Regions from separate parts of the Bradyrhizobium sp. USDA 4532 genome, predicted to be linked through region 3. Evidence: predicted binding sites of a transcription regulator. Region 3 holds the regulator's gene; each other region holds the start of a gene.
What was found. Region 3 encodes LexA, which represses DNA repair genes until DNA is damaged. Its sites were predicted from a motif close to TGTTCNNNNTGTGTTCNG; they were not measured.
Positions count from the first base shown of each region.

Region 1: a site for LexA is predicted at 3,234-3,251, ahead of ruvC (crossover junction endodeoxyribonuclease RuvC). Genes of this name have one in related genera too.
Region 2: a site for LexA is predicted at 3,930-3,947, ahead of uvrA (excinuclease ABC subunit UvrA). Genes of this name have one in related genera too.

Region 1 is NZ_JALJZN010000001.1:4,927,833-4,933,705, reverse strand. It holds gene J2R76_RS22605 (methyl-accepting chemotaxis protein) at 1-251, opposite strand, end outside; gene J2R76_RS22600 (methyl-accepting chemotaxis protein) at 379-2,145, opposite strand; gene J2R76_RS22595 (YebC/PmpR family DNA-binding transcriptional regulator) at 2,358-3,104, shown strand; gene ruvC (crossover junction endodeoxyribonuclease RuvC) at 3,277-3,804, shown strand; gene ruvA (Holliday junction branch migration protein RuvA) at 3,801-4,418, shown strand; gene ruvB (Holliday junction branch migration DNA helicase RuvB) at 4,611-5,660, shown strand.
Region 2 is NZ_JALJZN010000001.1:1,599,253-1,605,125, forward strand. It holds gene gyrA (DNA gyrase subunit A) at 1-181, opposite strand, end outside; gene J2R76_RS07750 (DUF2306 domain-containing protein) at 406-804, opposite strand; gene J2R76_RS07755 (single-stranded DNA-binding protein) at 1,064-1,558, opposite strand; gene J2R76_RS07760 (outer membrane protein) at 2,007-2,753, shown strand; gene J2R76_RS07765 (outer membrane protein) at 3,010-3,669, shown strand; gene uvrA (excinuclease ABC subunit UvrA) at 4,034-5,873, shown strand, end outside.
Region 3 is NZ_JALJZN010000001.1:1,290,510-1,296,382, forward strand. It holds gene J2R76_RS06255 (MFS transporter) at 1-438, opposite strand, end outside; partial or broken gene J2R76_RS06260 (ComEC/Rec2 family competence protein) at 871-3,146, shown strand; gene J2R76_RS06265 (hypothetical protein) at 3,143-3,370, opposite strand; gene J2R76_RS06270 (hypothetical protein) at 3,516-3,944, opposite strand; gene lexA (transcriptional repressor LexA) at 4,201-4,905, opposite strand; gene glp (gephyrin-like molybdotransferase Glp) at 5,149-5,873, opposite strand, start outside.

The sequences.
Region 1 (5,873 bases), 3.6 Mb from region 3:
GTCGTCTGCACCGCCTGCGATGCGTTGGCGATGTCGTGATTGGCGGCGACCATCGTCTCGGCCGTCGTCTGCAAATGATGGAAGCGCTCGGATTGGCTGCTGACGCGGTTCGCGACCTCCTGGACGTTGCCGGCGATGTCGGCGAGTTCCACCCCCAGGCCGCCGATGCGGTCGGCGAGCTGGTCCACCAGCCGCTCGGCCAGCGTTCGGTCCGATGACGTATCCAGAACTGCAAGCTGCGCGGCCGACATGTCGACGCTTCCTCCGTTACAGCGGCCCGTCGGCCGCCGCAGCATTCCCCATTCCAACCCTAAAGCGTGATTCGCGCTGCCGGTCTTGCCTGAGCGCGCACTCGGGCCTTTTGTCGCTACGAAGCGTTCAAAGCTTGTAGGCGGTGCGGAACCCGCCCCAGTGCCGGCCGCGCACGCGGATCGGTACGTCGATCTCGCGCATCATCACCGTGTTGCCGCCTCCCATGTCGCGCGCATAGGTCTGGATCAGATAGGCGCGCTGGTTGCGGCCGGCGGCGAGGCCCGCGGCGTCGTTGAAGATGCGGCGGTTGCGGCTGTTGGCGGTGTTGTAAGCCACGTCGCCCGGCCGCTGCGGCTGCGAGTAGAGCTTGTTGTGGACCGGCAGATAGCCGTTCTGGTCGATCATCACGCAGAATGCCATCCGCTTGTCCCTGGCGAGGAACGCCTCCTGGAACGCCGGCAGCGTGCGCTCCGCCCAGTCCAGCATTTTGGTGCGGTACTGCACCGGGTTGGTGCCTGCGATCTCGACATAGTCGGTGTCGAACATGTCGGCGATCGTAATCGCGCCGCTCGCTAGCCCGTTCTCGAACATCTTGCTCAGCGTGCTGCCGGCTTCGATCGCGCGGGTGACGAGCTCGGCGTTCTCCTCGTGGATCGCCCACATCCGGTCTTCGATTTTTTCGCGCAGCTCGGCGGTTGCCGCCTCGAAGCGGGCCTGGCTGCCTGCCTTGGAGCGCTCACCGATCCGGATCCGGCACGCGCCGATCTCCTGCAATGTCGCGTTCAGGGTCTCCTGCGCCGGCAGCTTCCCGGCATCGGGTCCGCCGATCAGGATGCCGTCCATCGCGATTTCGTAGACCGGTGCGGTGACGATGCCGCGCGCGGTCGTGATCTCGATCTTGAGGCTGCAGGGCAGGCGCTCGTTCTTGCGCGGATCGCCGCGCTCGTCCTGGCGCAGCAGCACCGCGCAGCGCGCTTTCAGCTTCTGGGCGAAGGCGGTCACCGCCTTGCCGGCCCTGGCGACATTGTCGCCATGCGCGGCGGCTTCGCGCGTTGCACTGTCGATCTCGCCGGCGCTGGTGCCGACCGAGACGATGAAGTGCGAGGCGGAGGCGGCGTTCTGGCCCATCTCGCCGGTGATTTCATTCTGCTCGGCGACCGCGCCGTTGACGTTCTCGAACACCGGGCGGATCTTTTCGATCGCCTGGGAGATGCGGTGCACCGCGTCCGCCGATCCGGTGGCGTCCTTCTGCAGCGCCTCGATCTTGCGGGTGATCTCCTCGGTCGCGCTCTGGGTCTGCACCGCCAGCGCCTTGACCTCGGTTGCGACCACCGCAAAGCCCTTGCCGGCGGCACCGGCGCGCGCCGCCTCGATCGTCGAGTTCAGCGCGAGCAGCGTGGTCTGCCGCGCGATCTGTGCGATCAGATTGACGACGTTGCCGATCGCGGCCGAGGATTCGCGCAGGCGATCGACATTGGCGGTGGCCTCGCGCGCCGCGGCCGCGGCGTCGTCGGCGAGCTGGCTCGCGCTGCGCACCTGTGCCCCGATGCCCTCGGCGGAGTGGGTGAAGCGGTCGGCGGCTTGCGAGAACGTCGTCGCGGTGCTCTGCGCATCGCTGCTGCGGCCGGTCAGCGCGTCGGTGCGGGCGCGGATCGTAGCGAGCTTGGCAGCCGTTGCCTCGGCGCCGTCGGCGACCGAGCTCGCGGCGCGTTCGAGCTGGCGGATCATCGCGCCGAGCTCGAGTTCCAGCAATTCCAGGATCTCCTTGGAGGAATCCTTGGCCGAATCAGTCTCGGTCGAGACCTCAGGGGCTGCGGCCGCGGTTGGAACCTGCGGCGCGACGGCCGGCGCAGCCGGCTCCGGCACTTGCTTTCGAAACAAACCGAACGCCATGTGGGCTCTTTGGGGCTGTGGAAAGTTGCGGCGGGACGGGGCGATCCTCGCACCCGGGCATGAAGTCATGGTTAACAAGTGCCTCATATTCCGGCTTGCGGTAGTATTCCTCCGCCGGAGGGCCCCGCCGATCCTTTGATTTTGACCGTGAGGGGCCTATAAGGCCGCGTTTTCCATCCCTGTTCAGACCCTAAGCTCCGAAGAGACGTCGCATGGCCGGCCATTCCCAATTCAAGAACATCATGCACCGCAAGGGCCGGCAGGATGCCCAGAAGTCGAAGCTTTTCGGCAAGCTGGCCCGCGAAATCACCGTGGCGGCCAAGCTCGGCACCCCGGACCCGGCGATGAATCCGCGGCTGCGCGCCGCCGTGGTCGCGGCCCGCGCCGAGAACATGCCCAAGGACAATATCGACCGCGCCATCAAGAAGGCCGCGGGCAATGAGGGCGAGAACTATGACGAGATCCGCTACGAGGGTTATGGCCCCGGCGGCGTCGCCGTCATCGTCGAGGCGCTGACCGACAACCGCAACCGCGCCGCTTCCGATATCCGCTCCTTCTTCACCAAGTCGGGCGGCAATCTCGGCGAAACCGGCTCGGTCGCCTTCATGTTCGACCGCACCGGCATCATCGAATACGACGCCAAGGTCGCCTCCGACGACGCCATGCTGGACGCCGCGATCGAGGCCGGCGCCGACGACGTGGTCTCCAGCGAAGGCGGCCACGAGGTCTACGCCTCGCAGGACACTTTCCGCGAAGTCGCAAAAGCGCTGGAAGCGAAGTTCGGCGAGCCGCGCAAGGCGGCGCTGACCTGGAAGCCGCAGAACACCGTCGCGGTCGACGACGAGACCGGCGAAAAACTGCTGAAGCTGATGGACCTGCTCAACGAGCATGACGACGTGCAGAACGTGTTCGCCAATTTCGAGGTGTCCGACGCACTGATCGCGAAGATGGGCGGGTAGTTTGCTTTGTCATTGCCGGGCTTGACCCGGCAATCCATCAAAAAGCAAAGGCTTCTCTGATCGATGGATGCGCGGGTCAAGCCCGCGCATGACGATTGCGGCTATTGTGCTTTCCCGGGTATGAGGCTCCGTTTGTGTTTCGTTCTCCCGGCGCAGGCGGTATCACTAGCCCATGACATCCCAGCCGATTCGCTCTCCCGTCCGCATCATCGGTATCGATCCGGGTCTCCGCCGCACCGGCTGGGGGGTGATCGAGACCGAAGGCAATCGTCTCGTCTATATCGCCTGCGGTTCGGTCGAACCGCCGGACGATCTGCCGCTGGCGAACCGGCTGCTCGCGATCCATGAGGGGCTGGCCGCCGTGCTCGCCGACCACCGACCGGTGGAGGCGGCCGTCGAGCAGACCTTCGTCAACAAAGACGGCGTTGCCACCTTGAAGCTCGGCCAGGCGCGCGGCGTCGCCATGCTGGCGCCCGCAATGTTCGGTATCTCGGTCGCCGAATACGCGCCGAACCAGGTCAAGAAGACGGTGGTCGGCGCCGGACATGCCGAGAAGAACCAGATCCAGGTGATGCTGAAGATCCTGCTGCCGAAAGCCGAGCCGCCGTCCGCCGACGCCGCGGACGCGCTCGCGGTCGCGATCACCCACGCGCATCACCGCCAGAGCACCGCGCTGCGGCTCAGGGTGGCGAACCTATGATCGGCAAGCTGAAGGGCCTGATCGATTCCTATGGCGAGGACTATGTGATCCTCGACGTCGGCGGCGTCGGCTATCAGGTGCACTGCGCGGGCCGCACGTTGCAGGCGTTGCCGTCGCCAGGCGGCGCCGCCGTGCTCTCGATCGAGACCTATGTCCGCGAGGATCAGATCAAACTGTTCGGATTTCGCACCGATCATGAGCGCGAATGGTTTCGCCTGCTGCAGACCGTGCAGGGGGTCGGCGCCAAGGTCGCGCTCGCGGTGCTCGGCACGCTGCCGCCGACCGATCTCGCCAACGCCATCGCGCTGCGCGACAAGGCGGCGGTGGCGCGGACGCCGGGAGTCGGGCCGAAGGTCGCCGAGCGCATCGTCAGCGAATTGAAGGACAAGGCGCCAGGCTTTGCCGATGTCGATCCCGCGGTGGTGCAACTGTCAGGCGCGATCGACAACAACCGCGCGCCACGTCCGGTCACCGACGCGATCTCGGCGCTGGTCAATCTCGGCTACGGCCAGCCGCAGGCCGCCGCCGCCATCGCCGCCGCCTCGCGCAGCGCCGGTGAGAAGGCCGAGACCGCGCAGCTGATCCGGCTGGGGTTGAAGGAACTGTCGAAGTGATCAGTGGATTGGAGCGCCTCTGTTCTTCACCTCGCCCCGCTTGCGGGGAGAGGTCGGATCGCATCGCAGATGCGATCCGGGTGAGTGGGTACAGGTCTCGACACACATTGCGCTCGCGGAAGCAGCCCTCACCCCAACCCTCTCCCCGCAAGAGCGGGGAGAGGGAGAACAATCTCGTGTTAGTCTCGCATCATGAATACGCCCTCGCGCATGGTCTCGCCTGAACGCCGCTCCGACGATGTCGGTGACACCGCGCTGCGGCCGCAGTCGCTGACGGAGTTCGTCGGTCAGGCCCAGGCGCGCAAGAATCTCTCGATCTTCATCGAGGCTGCGAAGAAACGCGGCGAGGCGCTCGATCACGTGCTGTTCGTCGGTCCCCCCGGCCTCGGCAAGACCACGCTGGCGCAGATCGTCGCGCGTGAGCTCGGCGTCGGCTTTCGTGCCACGTCCGGCCCTGTCATTGCGAAGGCCGGCGATCTCGCGGCGCTGCTGACCAATCTCGAAGAACGCGACGTGCTGTTCATCGACGAGATCCATCGCCTCAGCCCAGCGGTCGAGGAAGTGCTCTATCCCGCGATGGAGGACTTTCAGCTCGACCTGATCATCGGCGAGGGTCCGGCGGCGCGCTCGGTCAAGATCGAATTGTCGAAGTTCACGCTGGTCGGCGCGACGACGCGCGCAGGCCTGCTCACCAATCCGTTGCGCGACCGCTTCGGCATTCCGATCCGGCTCAACTTCTACACCGAGGAAGAGCTCGAGAAGATCGTCACCCGCGGTGCCCGCGTGCTCAACATCGGCATGACGGCCGACGGCGCCAACGAGATCGCGCGCCGCGCCCGCGGCACGCCGCGCATCGCCGGCCGCCTGCTGCGCCGGGTGCGCGACTTTGCCTCCGCGGCGGACGCCGATTCCGTCGACCGCGGCATCGCCGACCGGGCGTTGAGCGCGCTCGAGGTGGACAGCGCCGGGTTAGACGCGATGGACCGGCGCTATCTCACCACCATTGCCTTGAACTATGGCGGCGGGCCGGTCGGCGTCGAGACCATGGCGGCGGCGTTGTCGGAGCCGCGCGATGCGATCGAGGACATCATCGAGCCCTATCTGATCCAGTGCGGCTATCTGCAGCGTACTCCGCGTGGCCGGCTTCTGACCTCGCACGCCTTCCGCCATCTCGGCCTCGCCGAGCCGAACCGCGATCCCTCGCAGTTCGGCCTGTTCGGCAGCAATGGCGACGAGGACTGACGCATGATCCGGAAGAGGGCGAAGCGGTTTTCATGCTTGAACAAAAGCCCTCCGCTCTCGAAGACGTGAAGAGACGTGTTGATGCGGCGCGTCGCGCCGCCGGTAACCTTGCCTGCTAACCATTGCGGCATCTCTGCAGGCTGTCTGCACAAGCACGGCCCAATTTCGCTCCAATCAAAGGGCCTATGATAGCCCAGAGTGTTTTCGACAAGC
Region 2 (5,873 bases), 310 kb from region 3:
AATAGAGGATGCGCCGGTGCACCGGCTTGAGCCCGTCGCGCGCATCGGGCAGCGCACGCGACACGATCACGCTCATCGCGTAATCGAGATAGGACTTCTTCATCTCGTCGAGGATGGAAACGGGACGAATATCTGAGGGTCCCGGCGGCTCGCCGGGCTTGTGGTCGTCGTTATCGGACAAAGGGGAAATCCGGTCGGTTCTGCTGGGGAATCATATAGCCCATCAGGGGCCTGATAACCACCCTTGCGCGGCTCCGGCAAGCCGTTTTTCCGTTCGTTTTTTCATGCACTTACGGGTGGAGCACCGAGGTTCCGGCTGCCTGGTCGGGAAGCGCGTGGCGAATGGCGAATAGCGGATGGAAAAATCCCTATTCGCCACTCGCCAGTGGCAGTTCGCCTCGCCAGTCAGTGGCCGAAAACCACTGCGTGCATGATCCGCCCGGGCATCAAGGTGAACAGTCCGGCGATGAGCAGCGCGCCGAAGAAGATGCCGATCATCGTGAACCTGTGGCGGCGGACATTGTGGCTCCGTGCGGCCGTGACGCCGAGCGCCAGCATGGCGAGCGAGAAGATCGACAGCAGGTGGATCGGGCTCCAGGGACCGACCAGCTGGATCTGATGGATCCAGAACGAGCTTCCGGCGACCACCAGCATCAGGATCACCCAGATCCAGCCCAGGGTCCGGTGCGGCAGCGTGCCCTTGGGGGCGGCGAGCTGGATGGAGCCGAGCACGAAGGCGGCCATCGCGGCAAAGGCGTGGAGCAGGATCGCAGGCGCGGCGTCGAGCAATGGCGCGAGGCTCATGATGGCCGGCCCTCGGGTGAAGCTCGCGGCCAGGCATCAAATGCCGCAGGCCAATGTAAATATCATTTACATCAGGCTGTGTCAAAGTCCAGGGAACCCGCATCCCCTTACGTCGAACCACCGACGTTCTGACAGAGAGTTACCGGGTTATCCTCATATTCCACACGAGGAAATTGCTGGTGCCGATCGCAACGACCGTTCCGGGAAATGATCTTCACGGAACGGCGCCTGACGGAATCGACGGAAGCGCGACCGCTGCTCAGAACGGGATGTCGTCGTCCATGTCGCTGTTGCGGCTGCTGCCACCACCCGCGGCGACGGCGCGGCGCGGCGCCGAGCTGACTGGTCCGGCCGAACCGAAATCGCTGCCGCCATCATCGGAGAAGCTGCTGCCCCCACCGCCACGCCCGTCGAGCATGGTGAGGTTGGAGTTGAAGCCCTGCAGCACGACTTCGGTCGAGTACTTCTCGACGCCGCTCTGGTCGGTCCATTTGCGGGTCTGCAACTGCCCCTCGATGTACACCTTGGCGCCCTTCTTCAGATACTGCTCGGCGACCTTGCAGAGGCCCTCGTTGAAGATCACGACGCGGTGCCACTCGGTCTTTTCCTTGCGCTCGCCGGTGCCCTTGTCGCGCCAGGTTTCCGAGGTGGCGATGGAAAGGTTTGCGATCGGACGGCCGTCCTGCGTCCGCCGGATTTCCGGATCCTTGCCGAGGTTTCCCACCAGGATCACCTTGTTCACGCTTCCTGCCATCGCATCATCTCCACTCAAAAACCGGGCGTCCGGACATTCGGCCGCCACTCTCAACCTTCGCCACTTACGCCGCAGGCGTCGTGGATGACCCTATACGCCGGTGCCGGCTCGTCGCCTTTGCCGTCTCGCGGTTATCCACGGATATCGGGATATAGCACCGGATCCGGCATCGTTCCAGTTTTGTTCGCCACAACCATCCGTAGAAGCGGCGAGTGCCGTCAGAGCGGCAGTCGATCTCGGTGCAGGCCGACGCTCGGCAGCAAGATTTAGAAAAACAACAAACAAATCAGCAGCTTGCCTTATCGATACTTCTCCCGCGAGTGTTGCATTTGGGAGACTGCGTTTTCGGTTGAATCAGCGTATAGCTCCAACCATGGCGCGGGCGCTCGCGTCTGGGATCGTGCTTCGGGACCGTTTGGAAGCCGATCGGGGTGCTGGGGGATTGATAATGAAGAAGTTTTTGCTCGGTACGGTTGCTCTGATTGCGTTTGCTGCGCCTGCCGCGGCTGCCGATCTCGCTGCGCGCCCGTACACCAAGGCGCCGCCGCCCGTGGTTGCCCCGATCTATGACTGGACCGGCTTCTACATCGGCGCCAACGGCGGCTGGGGCTCGAGCCACAATTGCTGGGACCAGCTCCCGGCCGGCATCTTCCTCGCATCAGATGGTTGCCATGATGCAACCGGCGGCGTCGCCGGTGGCCAGATCGGTTATCGCTGGCAGGCTGGCGCCTGGGTGTTCGGCCTCGAAGCGCAGGGCGACTGGGCTGACCTGAAGGGCAGCAACAACAGCGCGATCTTCCCGGGCCTGTTCACCAACCAGTCCAAGATCGACGCGTTCGGCCTGTTCACCGGCCAGATCGGTTACGCCGTCAACAACGTGCTGCTCTACGCCAAGGGCGGCGCGGCGCTGACCGACAACCGCTTCAACACCTACTTCACCCCAACCGGCGTGCTGGTCGGCAGCGCCAGCGACACCCGCTGGGGCGGCACCGTCGGCGCCGGCATCGAAGTCGGCTTCGCGCCGAACTGGACCGCGGGCATCGAATACGACCACCTGTTCATGCAGGACAAGACCTATAACCTGATCGCCCCCAACGGCACGCTGAACAGCACCATCCGCGATCGCCAGGACGTCGACCTCGTTACCGTCCGCGTGAACTACAAGTGGGGTGGTCCGGTCGTCGCGCGCTATTGATCGCGCCAGGCCGATTGATCCAGACGAAAGGCCGGCCTCGCGCCGGCCTTTTTGTTTGCGCCTGTTTGTGCGCCGGCTTTTTCGTTGCGTGTGCACGCGCACCTCACCGGGGCCGTTTTCGGTGCGTTGTGGTTTCGCGGATACACACGTTCCGGCATTTCTCTGTAGAAGCACCAGCACGTCACGCGACACTGCTGTGACGCTCTCTTCAAGATATCTGAAGGGACAACAAGAAAATGGGACTGGGACTTTGAAAATGAGGACTGTTTTGCTGGCCTCGGCCGGCATGTTTGCACTGAGCGCTTTTGCACCGGCAATGGCCGCCGACATGGCGGCACGCGCGCCTTACGTGAAGGCTCCGCCGCCAGCCGCGATCTACAACTGGACCGGCTTCTACGTCGGTGGCTTCGGCGGCTACGCCAGCGAGAACTCCGGCACCCCGAGCATGGAAGGCGGCTTCGGCGGCGGCACCATCGGCTACAACTGGCAAGCCGGCAACATCGTGTACGGCCTCGAGGTCGACGCCGCAGGCGCTGACATCGACGCATCGGTCTCCGCGCTCGGCGTCACCGCCCGCAGCAAGATCGACTCGCTCGGCACCGTGCGCGGCCGCCTCGGCTTCGCCGTCGACAAGGTGCTGTTCTATGGCACCGGCGGTTACGCCTGGGCCAACAACGAGGTCAGCGTCACCGCGCTCGGCGTGACCGCCTCGCAGAGCAACTTTCACTCCGGCTGGACCGTCGGCGCCGGCGTCGAGGCGTTCATCGCGCCGCAGTGGTCGATCAAGGGCGAATACCTGTATCGCAGCCTCGACAGCGAGAACTATTTCGGCGTGCCGTCCGGTACGCTCGAGCTGCACAGCGCCCAGTTCGGCGTCAACTATCACTTCGGCGGCCCGATCGTCGCCAAGTACTAAGCCTGAGCGAATTGCCTGACCGCCATCGGCGGTCAGATCGCACTGGCCGGCCTAGCGCCGGCCTTTTTGCGTAAGCGCGTTTTCGAGCGAAGTGAATTGCGGTTCGCGTCAAGAAAACGCGTCACAGCAGGAATCCAGAGCTCCCGTTCCGATCCCATCGAAGCGGGAAAAGGCTCTAGCGGAACCGGCGCTGCTGACGGCTGCTGCCATCAGGCAAACTATCCGTTGATGGACGCGACTCAGCACTGGAAATTGTCGACCGTTCTTCCTACGTTCCAGTCTTCACACCCCATCGGCGCAAGGTCCCGGCATCACCGGCGATGCGCGCCCAAAAGGCGCCAAGCATGCGCCCGGAACTGTCGCTATGGATGAAGTGCTCAAGGCGAAGCGCCAACAGAACGCCGGCTCCTCATCGCGCGCCATCACGATCCGTGGCGCGCGCGAACACAATCTGAAGAACATCGACGTCGAGATTCCCCGCGACAAGCTCGTGGTGTTCACCGGCCTGTCCGGCTCCGGCAAATCGTCGCTCGCGTTCGACACCATCTATGCCGAGGGCCAGCGCCGCTACGTCGAATCGCTGTCGGCCTATGCGCGCCAGTTCCTCGAGATGATGCAGAAGCCGGATGTCGACCAGATCGACGGCCTGTCGCCGGCGATCTCGATCGAGCAGAAGACCACGTCGAAGAACCCGCGCTCCACCGTCGGCACCGTCACCGAGATCTACGACTACATGCGCCTGCTCTGGGCGCGCGTCGGCGTGCCCTATTCGCCGGCCACCGGCCTGCCGATCGAGAGCCAGATCGTCTCGCAGATGGTCGATCGCGTGCTAGCGCTGCCGGAAGGCACCCGCCTCTATCTGCTGGCGCCGGTCGTGCGCGGTCGCAAGGGCGAGTACAAGAAGGAGCTCGCCGAGTACCTCAAGAAGGGCTTTCAGCGCGTCAAGATCGACGGCACCTTTTACGAACTGTCCGAGGCGCCGGCGCTCGACAAGAAATTCCCGCACGACATCGACGTCGTGGTCGACCGCATCGTGGTGCGTCCCGACCTCGCCCAGCGCCTCGCGGAAAGCTTTGAGACCGCGCTGAAGCTCGCCGAGGGCCTCGCCGTGATTGAATATGCCGACGCGCCGGCGGCGGCCGCCCAGGACGACAAGAAAGAGGACAAGAAGAAAACCGCCAAAATCCACGACAAGAGCGGGCCCGAGCGCATCCTGTTCTCGGAGAAGTTCGCCTGCCCGGTCTCCGGGTTCACGATCCCCGAGATCGAGCCGCGCCTGTTCTCGTTCAACAACCCCTATGGCGCCTGTCCGGCCTGCGGCGGCCTCGGCGTCGAGCAGCATATCGACGCGGACCTGGTCATCCCCGACAAGGAGCTGACCTTGCGCAAGGGCGCGATCGCGCCCTGGGCGAAATCATCCTCGCCCTACTACATCCAGACCCTGACCGCGCTCGGCAAGCACTACAAGTTCACGCTCGACACCAAGTGGAAGGACCTCACCAAGAAGGTCCAGAACGCGCTGCTGCACGGCTCCGGCGACGACGAGATCAAGTTCTCCTATGAGGACGGCGTCCGCTCCTACGACACCAAGAAGCCGTTCGAGGGCGTCATCACCAACATCAACCGCCGCTACCGCGAGACCGAGAGCGAGTGGGCGCGCGAGGAACTCGGCAAGTATTTCTCCGACGTGCCCTGCGAAGGCTGCAACGGCCACCGCCTGAAGCCGGAGGCGCTGTGCGTCAAGATCGGCGGCAAGCACATCGGCGAGATCTCCGAGCTCTCGGTCAAGCGCGCCGGCGAATGGTTCGAGACGGTGCCGGAGGCGCTGAACGCGCAGCAGAACGAGATCGCAACGCGCATCCTGAAAGAGATCCGCGAGCGCCTGACCTTCCTGCTCGACGTCGGCCTGAACTACCTGACGCTGTCGCGCTCCTCCGGCACGCTGTCCGGCGGCGAGAGCCAGCGCATCCGCCTCGCCTCGCAGATCGGCTCGGGCCTCACCGGCGTGCTCTACGTGCTGGACGAGCCGTCGATCGGCCTGCACCAGCGCGACAATGCCCGCCTGCTCGACACCCTGAAGCGGCTGCGCGACCTCGGTAACACCGTGGTCGTGGTCGAGCATGACGAGGACGCCATCCGCCTCGCCGATTATGTGCTCGATATCGGGCCCGGCGCCGGCATGCATGGCGGCCACATCGTCGCCG
Region 3 (5,873 bases):
GCTGTCGTCCGGAACATGCTCGGCGACGTAGGTGATGGCGCCGCCATATTCGCCGCCCAGGCAGAGACCCTGGATCATCCGCAAGCCGAACAGAACGAATGCGGCCGTCAGGCCGATCGACTGATAAGTTGGGATCAGTCCGATCGCTCCCGTTCCCAGGCCCATTCCGCTCAGCGTAATGAGGAATGTATATTTGCGGCCGACCCGATCGCCCATCCATCCGAACAGGAAGGCCCCCAGCGGGCGGATCAGGAATCCCGCAGTGAACAGCGCGATCGTGCTCAGCAGGGCTGCGACGGGGTGGGATTGCTCAAAGAACTTGACCGAAAGAACGGCGGCCAGGCTGCCAAAAATATAAAAGTCGTACCATTCAATGATGTTTCCCACTGACGCAGCGACAATCACGCGGCGAAAATCGCTTGGTACTTGAATTGCCATGTGCTGCTCCTCTCAAATGCAAACGCTACTCCTCGCGTTTTTCAGCGATCTATCCGCTCGCGGAGTGCGCGTGGTGCACGGCGTTACAGGCGAGATTTGCGCGTTCGTCCGCAACGCCTGATCTCAGGGGAGTTGTGGCCACCTGAGAGGAGCTCCAGCGGCCTTCAAGTGCCGCGAGCCGTCACTGCCTCATCTCCGTCTCTTCGGGAGCGGAGGCATCAGGACAGTCTATTCCTAATGTGATCGGTATCTTAGTGAGACTTTCGGCTCGATCGATTTGACGCAGGCGGCAGCCGTGGCCCGGCGCGAGCTAGGCAAGGCGCAGGACGATCCAGATACCCGGGCGTTCCCGGTCCGTATTCTGCATCCGTTCCGCTAGTCGGGTGACGGGGCGATCCGCTAGCCTGCCGCCCGGCAGGGATCGCAAGCGGAATGGCGGAGCAGGGCACGACGCCGGGCGGCAAACGCGGCTACGCGGGGACGTGGCCGCCGCGCACGGCTGCGCCGGTCGGCGGCTTTCTCCCGGCGCGCGCCGGCATCTGGAAGCCTCTCGTCGAGACATTGCGGCAATGGGCGCGCGCCGAGGCCGGCGCTGGCCGCCTGTTGCCCTGGGTGCCGGTGGCGTTCGGCACCGGCATCGCGTTCTATTTCGCGGCCGAGCACGAGCCGGTGCTGTCGGTCGCGGCCACCGTCGCAATCCTGCTCTGCCTGCTGGCGCTGCTGCTGCGGCGGCGCAGCGTGTTTCCCGTCATCGCGCTGCTGGCCGCGGTGGCCGCGGGCTTTGCGACGGCGACCTGGAAGACGGCGCGCGTCGCTCACACGGTGCTGGCGCGGCCGATGTTCTCGGTGGCGCTGACCGGCTTCGTCGAGACGCGCGACATCCGCGAGAAGACCGATCGTTTCGTGCTGCGTGTGGTTTCGATGGAGAGCCCGCGCGACATGACGAAGCTCGATCGGGTCCGGCTCTCGGTGAAGAAGGGCACCGCGCCCGATGTCGGCAGCTTCGTTGAATTGAAGGCACGGCTGATGCCGCCGCTCGGGCCGCAGCGCCCGGGCTCCTATGATTTCGGCCGCGACCTGTATTTCCAGGGCATCGGCGCCTCCGGCTTCGTGATGGGCGCGGTCAAGACCAGGGAGCCGCCTGCGACCGGCGGCTTTGCGCTGCGCTACGCCGCCTTCATGCAGGGCCTGCGCGACGCCATCGACGCGCGGATTCGCACCACGCTCGACGGCGACCAGCGCGCGATCGCAACCGCCTTGCTCACCGGCCGGCGCGATGCGATCTCGACGCCGGTCAACGATGCGATGTTCATCTCGGGGCTCGGCCATGTGCTGTCGATCTCCGGCTACCACATGGCCGTGGTCGCCGGCGTCGTGTTCTTCGCGGTGCGCGCGCTGCTCGCGCTGTTTCCGGCGCTGACGGCGGCGCATCCGATCAAGAAATGGGCGGCGGCGGCCGCGCTGGTCGCCGCGGCGTTCTATCTGTTGCTGTCGGGCGCCGAGGTCGCGACGCAGCGGTCGTTCTTCATGACCGCCGTGGTGCTGCTCGCCGTGATCGTCGACCGCCGCGCGATCACCTTCCGGACGCTGGCGGTGGCGGCGCTGATCGTGCTCGCGATCGCGCCGGAGGCGCTGGTGCATCCCAGTTTCCAGATGTCGTTTGCGGCAACGCTCGGGCTGGTGGCGCTGGTGCAGATCGGGCTGCCGAACCTGCTGGCGTCGCCCGACCATTCGACGACCGCGCGCGTCGCGCTGTGGGGCGGCCGGGAGCTCACGATGCTGATACTGGCCTCGCTGGTGGCGGGGCTGGCGACGACGCCCTATGCCGCGTTCCATTTCCACCGCGTGACGCCCTACGGGCTGCTCGCCAACCTCGCGGCGATGCCGGTGGTCTCGGCGGTCGTGATGCCGGCCGGCCTGCTGGGGCTCGTCGCCATGCCGTTCGGCTTCGACGGCGTGTTCTGGGCGATCATGGGTCTTGGCATCGACTGGATGATCCTGGTGACGCAATGGGTCGCCGCACTCCCGGGCGCGGTCGGCCGCATGGCGGCGTTCGGCATCGGGCCGCTGATCGCAGCGAGCGCCGGCATCATCCTGCTCGGGCTGCTGCGCACGCCGCTGCGCTGGTCAGGTGCGGTGCTGCTGCTGGTGGCCTCGGTCTGGGCGCTCAGGGTGCCGCAGCCGGACGTGCTGATCTCGGGCGACGGCCGCAATGTCGCGGTGGCGGTGATGGACGGCTGCATCTGATGCACAGCGCCAAGGATGCATTTTTGGTCAAGGAGTGGCTGGCGGCGGACGCCGACGCGCGCACCGCCACCGATGCGTCGCTCGGCGAGGGCGTCTCGTGCGATGCCGGCGGCTGCGTGACCCAGGGACCAAGCGGCACCTTCGTCGCGCTGGCGACCCGGTCGGAGGCGCTGGCGGACGACTGCGAGCGCGCAGCCCTGATCGTGACGGCGCGGCGGGCGCCGCAGGGCTGCGCGGCATCGGTGATCGATGCCGAGCGGCTGCGCCGCCACGGCGCGCTGGTGCTGCGGCGGAGCAGGGACGGCTACGTCGTCGATGCGGTCAAGCCCGGCGGGATCGACCGGCCGTGGTCGCCGGCGGTTTCCGGCGACGGCGAGAGCGAGACGACGCTACGCGCCCCCGCGCCGCGGCCTGCGGTGGATGCGACGCCGGCCGAGACCGATCTGCAGGGCGATGATTAGCCGTGGTCCGGCAAGGGCGCGCTTGGCAGCTCGAACAGGCCGAGATGGTATTCGTCGGAGTCGGGGCCGGCGTCGGGCTTCTTGACGAGAGTGAAGGAAGCCTCGGGAAATTGCTCCCAGACTTTCAGGTCGTCGGCCGTTACCGTCAGCCAACCGAACCGGAACATGTAGCGGCCCGGTTCCGTGACGCGTCCAGCCTTTTGCCATGTGACCTTATCGACCACCGCGCACGTCCTCCGTACCCGATGATGCGCCAAGGTGCCGGCCGACGCAAATCTCCTTCTGCGCCCCGGAAGCGGGAGTCCGGGGTCGCCCGAAATTGCTTAGGTCATCCGCCGCCGAACAGCTCATTCCGCGGCGACGATGCGCTCAACCCAAAAACAGCGTTGCGAATGCGGAGGGCCGCCGCTCCACAACCTTCGGCTTCTGCTCGACCGGCGGATGCAGCGCCGGCAATTGCAGCACGCTGACGCGCTGTCCCTCGACCAGCTGGGTCACCAGCACATGGCTGCCGTCGGGGAATTCGACCGCGTCATGATGCCGATCGGGCACGTCGGGCTCGACTTCGTTGAACACGCCGACGCGATAGTTCAGCGTCTTGGTCCAGATCCAGCGGCTGTCGTAGCGAACGTTCTCGGCGAAAGCGAGCTCGGTGCCCGGCAGCATGCAGACCGCGACAGTGGGGTCATTCTCCGAAGCAAAGCCGCGGGTCGACGTGCCGCGGAACGTCGTCGTGATCAGCGTCTCTCCGACAATGGCGGGGCGCGATGCCACGGCGTGCAGACTATAGTCACACATCGGATGGCTCCTCATTTCGAGGTAGCGACCCGTGCCTCTCCTTGAGGCATTAGGGCCTCTACCAGAGTGGACGATAGCGAACGAGCGTCTGCTCGTTTCTGGGCGATTGTACGACTGGTCCGAGATCGCTCCGATCACAAACACGCGACGCTGCGCGAGAGGTATCGGAGCGCATCGGGCAGGCCGTACGCTACACTATCATGCAAGGAACGATCCGACGTGTTGCTCGTTCCCGGCCGCCGCAAGTATTTGCAATTCAGTATTTGCGATAAAGGCCGATCAGCTTGCCCTGGATGCGGACCCGGTTCGGCGGCAGGATGCGCACTTCATAGGCGGTGTTGGCCGGCTCGAGCGCGATCGATGCGCCGCGGCGGCGGAAGCGCTTCAGGGTGGCTTCCTCCTCGTCGATCAGCGCCACCACGATGTCGCCGGTATTGGCGACGTCGTTGCGCTGGATCAGCGCCATGTCGCCGTCGAGGATGCCGGCATCGACCATCGAGTCGCCGCGCACCTCGAGCGCATAGTGCTCGCCGGCACCGAGCATGTCGGGCGGCACGCTGATGGTGTGGCTGCGGGTCTGCAGCGCCTCGATCGGCGTACCGGCGGCGATCCGGCCCATCACGGGGACCGCGACCGGACGGTTGCCGTCGTCCTCGGCAATCGGCGGCGTGCTGGCGCGCCGGCCGAGGGTGCCTTCGATGACGCTGGGCGTGAAGCCGCGGCGGCCGTTGCCGCCGCCGGCCGAGAGTTCGGGCAGCTTGATGACCTCGATGGCGCGGGCGCGGTTCGGCAGGCGGCGGATGAAGCCGCGCTCCTCCAGCGCAGTGATCAGGCGGTGGATACCGGACTTCGAGCGCAGGTCGAGCGCATCCTTCATCTCGTCGAAGGAGGGCGGTACGCCGGCCTCTTTCAGACGTTCATTGATGAAACGCAGTAGTTCGTACTGTTTGCGCGTGAGCATCTCGAGTATTCCCCCGGTTGATAGCGTCGTTCGATTCCGAGACTCTTCTGGTGGGGCCTGCAGGCCGGGCCTGACCTCAGGAGCATGTGCTCAATGCACCTGCTTCCATGCAGCTTCCCGAATGTAGACACCAGTACTCGAAACAAATCATGAACGGACACTATATGTTCGATATGTGTTCCGCAACCACTTAATTTCCGGTGAACGTGTCGGGCAACGCACAATCGGCGGGGCGCGAAAACCCTATTCGGGCAGTGTCAGAATCTCGCATTCGCTGCCCTTGACGGCAGCTGCCGCAAACGGCGGACGCACGAGAAGTGCCCGTGCCGCAGCGAGATTCCCGAGCAGCGACGAGTCCTGCTGCGTCACCGGCGTTGCGATCAGCCTGCCGTCCTCGCGCGCTTCGAGCCGCGCACGCAGATAGTCCTCGCGCTGGTCGTTGGCAGCGAGGTCGCGGCCGAGCAGGGCGCTCGCGCGGCGATGACGAATCACTTTCCGGCCGCTCAGCGCCCGAATCAACGGCACCAGGAACAGGAAGGCGCAGACATAGGACGACACCGGATTGCCCGGCAGGCCGATCACCCGCATCGCGCCGAGCCGGCCATGCATCATCGGCTTGCCGGGCCGCATCGCAATCCGCCAGAACGCCATCTCGACCCCCTCGGCTTCCAGCGACCGCTTGACGAGATCGTGGTCGCCGACCGAGGCGCCGCCTGTCGTGATCAGGACATCGGCACCGGCCTCGCGCGCCCGGCGGATGCCCGCCGTGGTCGCCTCCACCGTGTCGGCGGCAACGCCGAGGTCGACGGTCTCGGCGCCTTCGGCGCGCGCCAGCGCCCGCAGCGCGTAGCCGTTGGAATAGACGATCTGGCCGGGACCGGGCTGCGAGCCCGGCATCACCAGCTCGTCGCCGGTCGCCAGCACCGCGACCTTCGGGCGGCGGCGCACCGCAAGTTCCGGATAGTTCA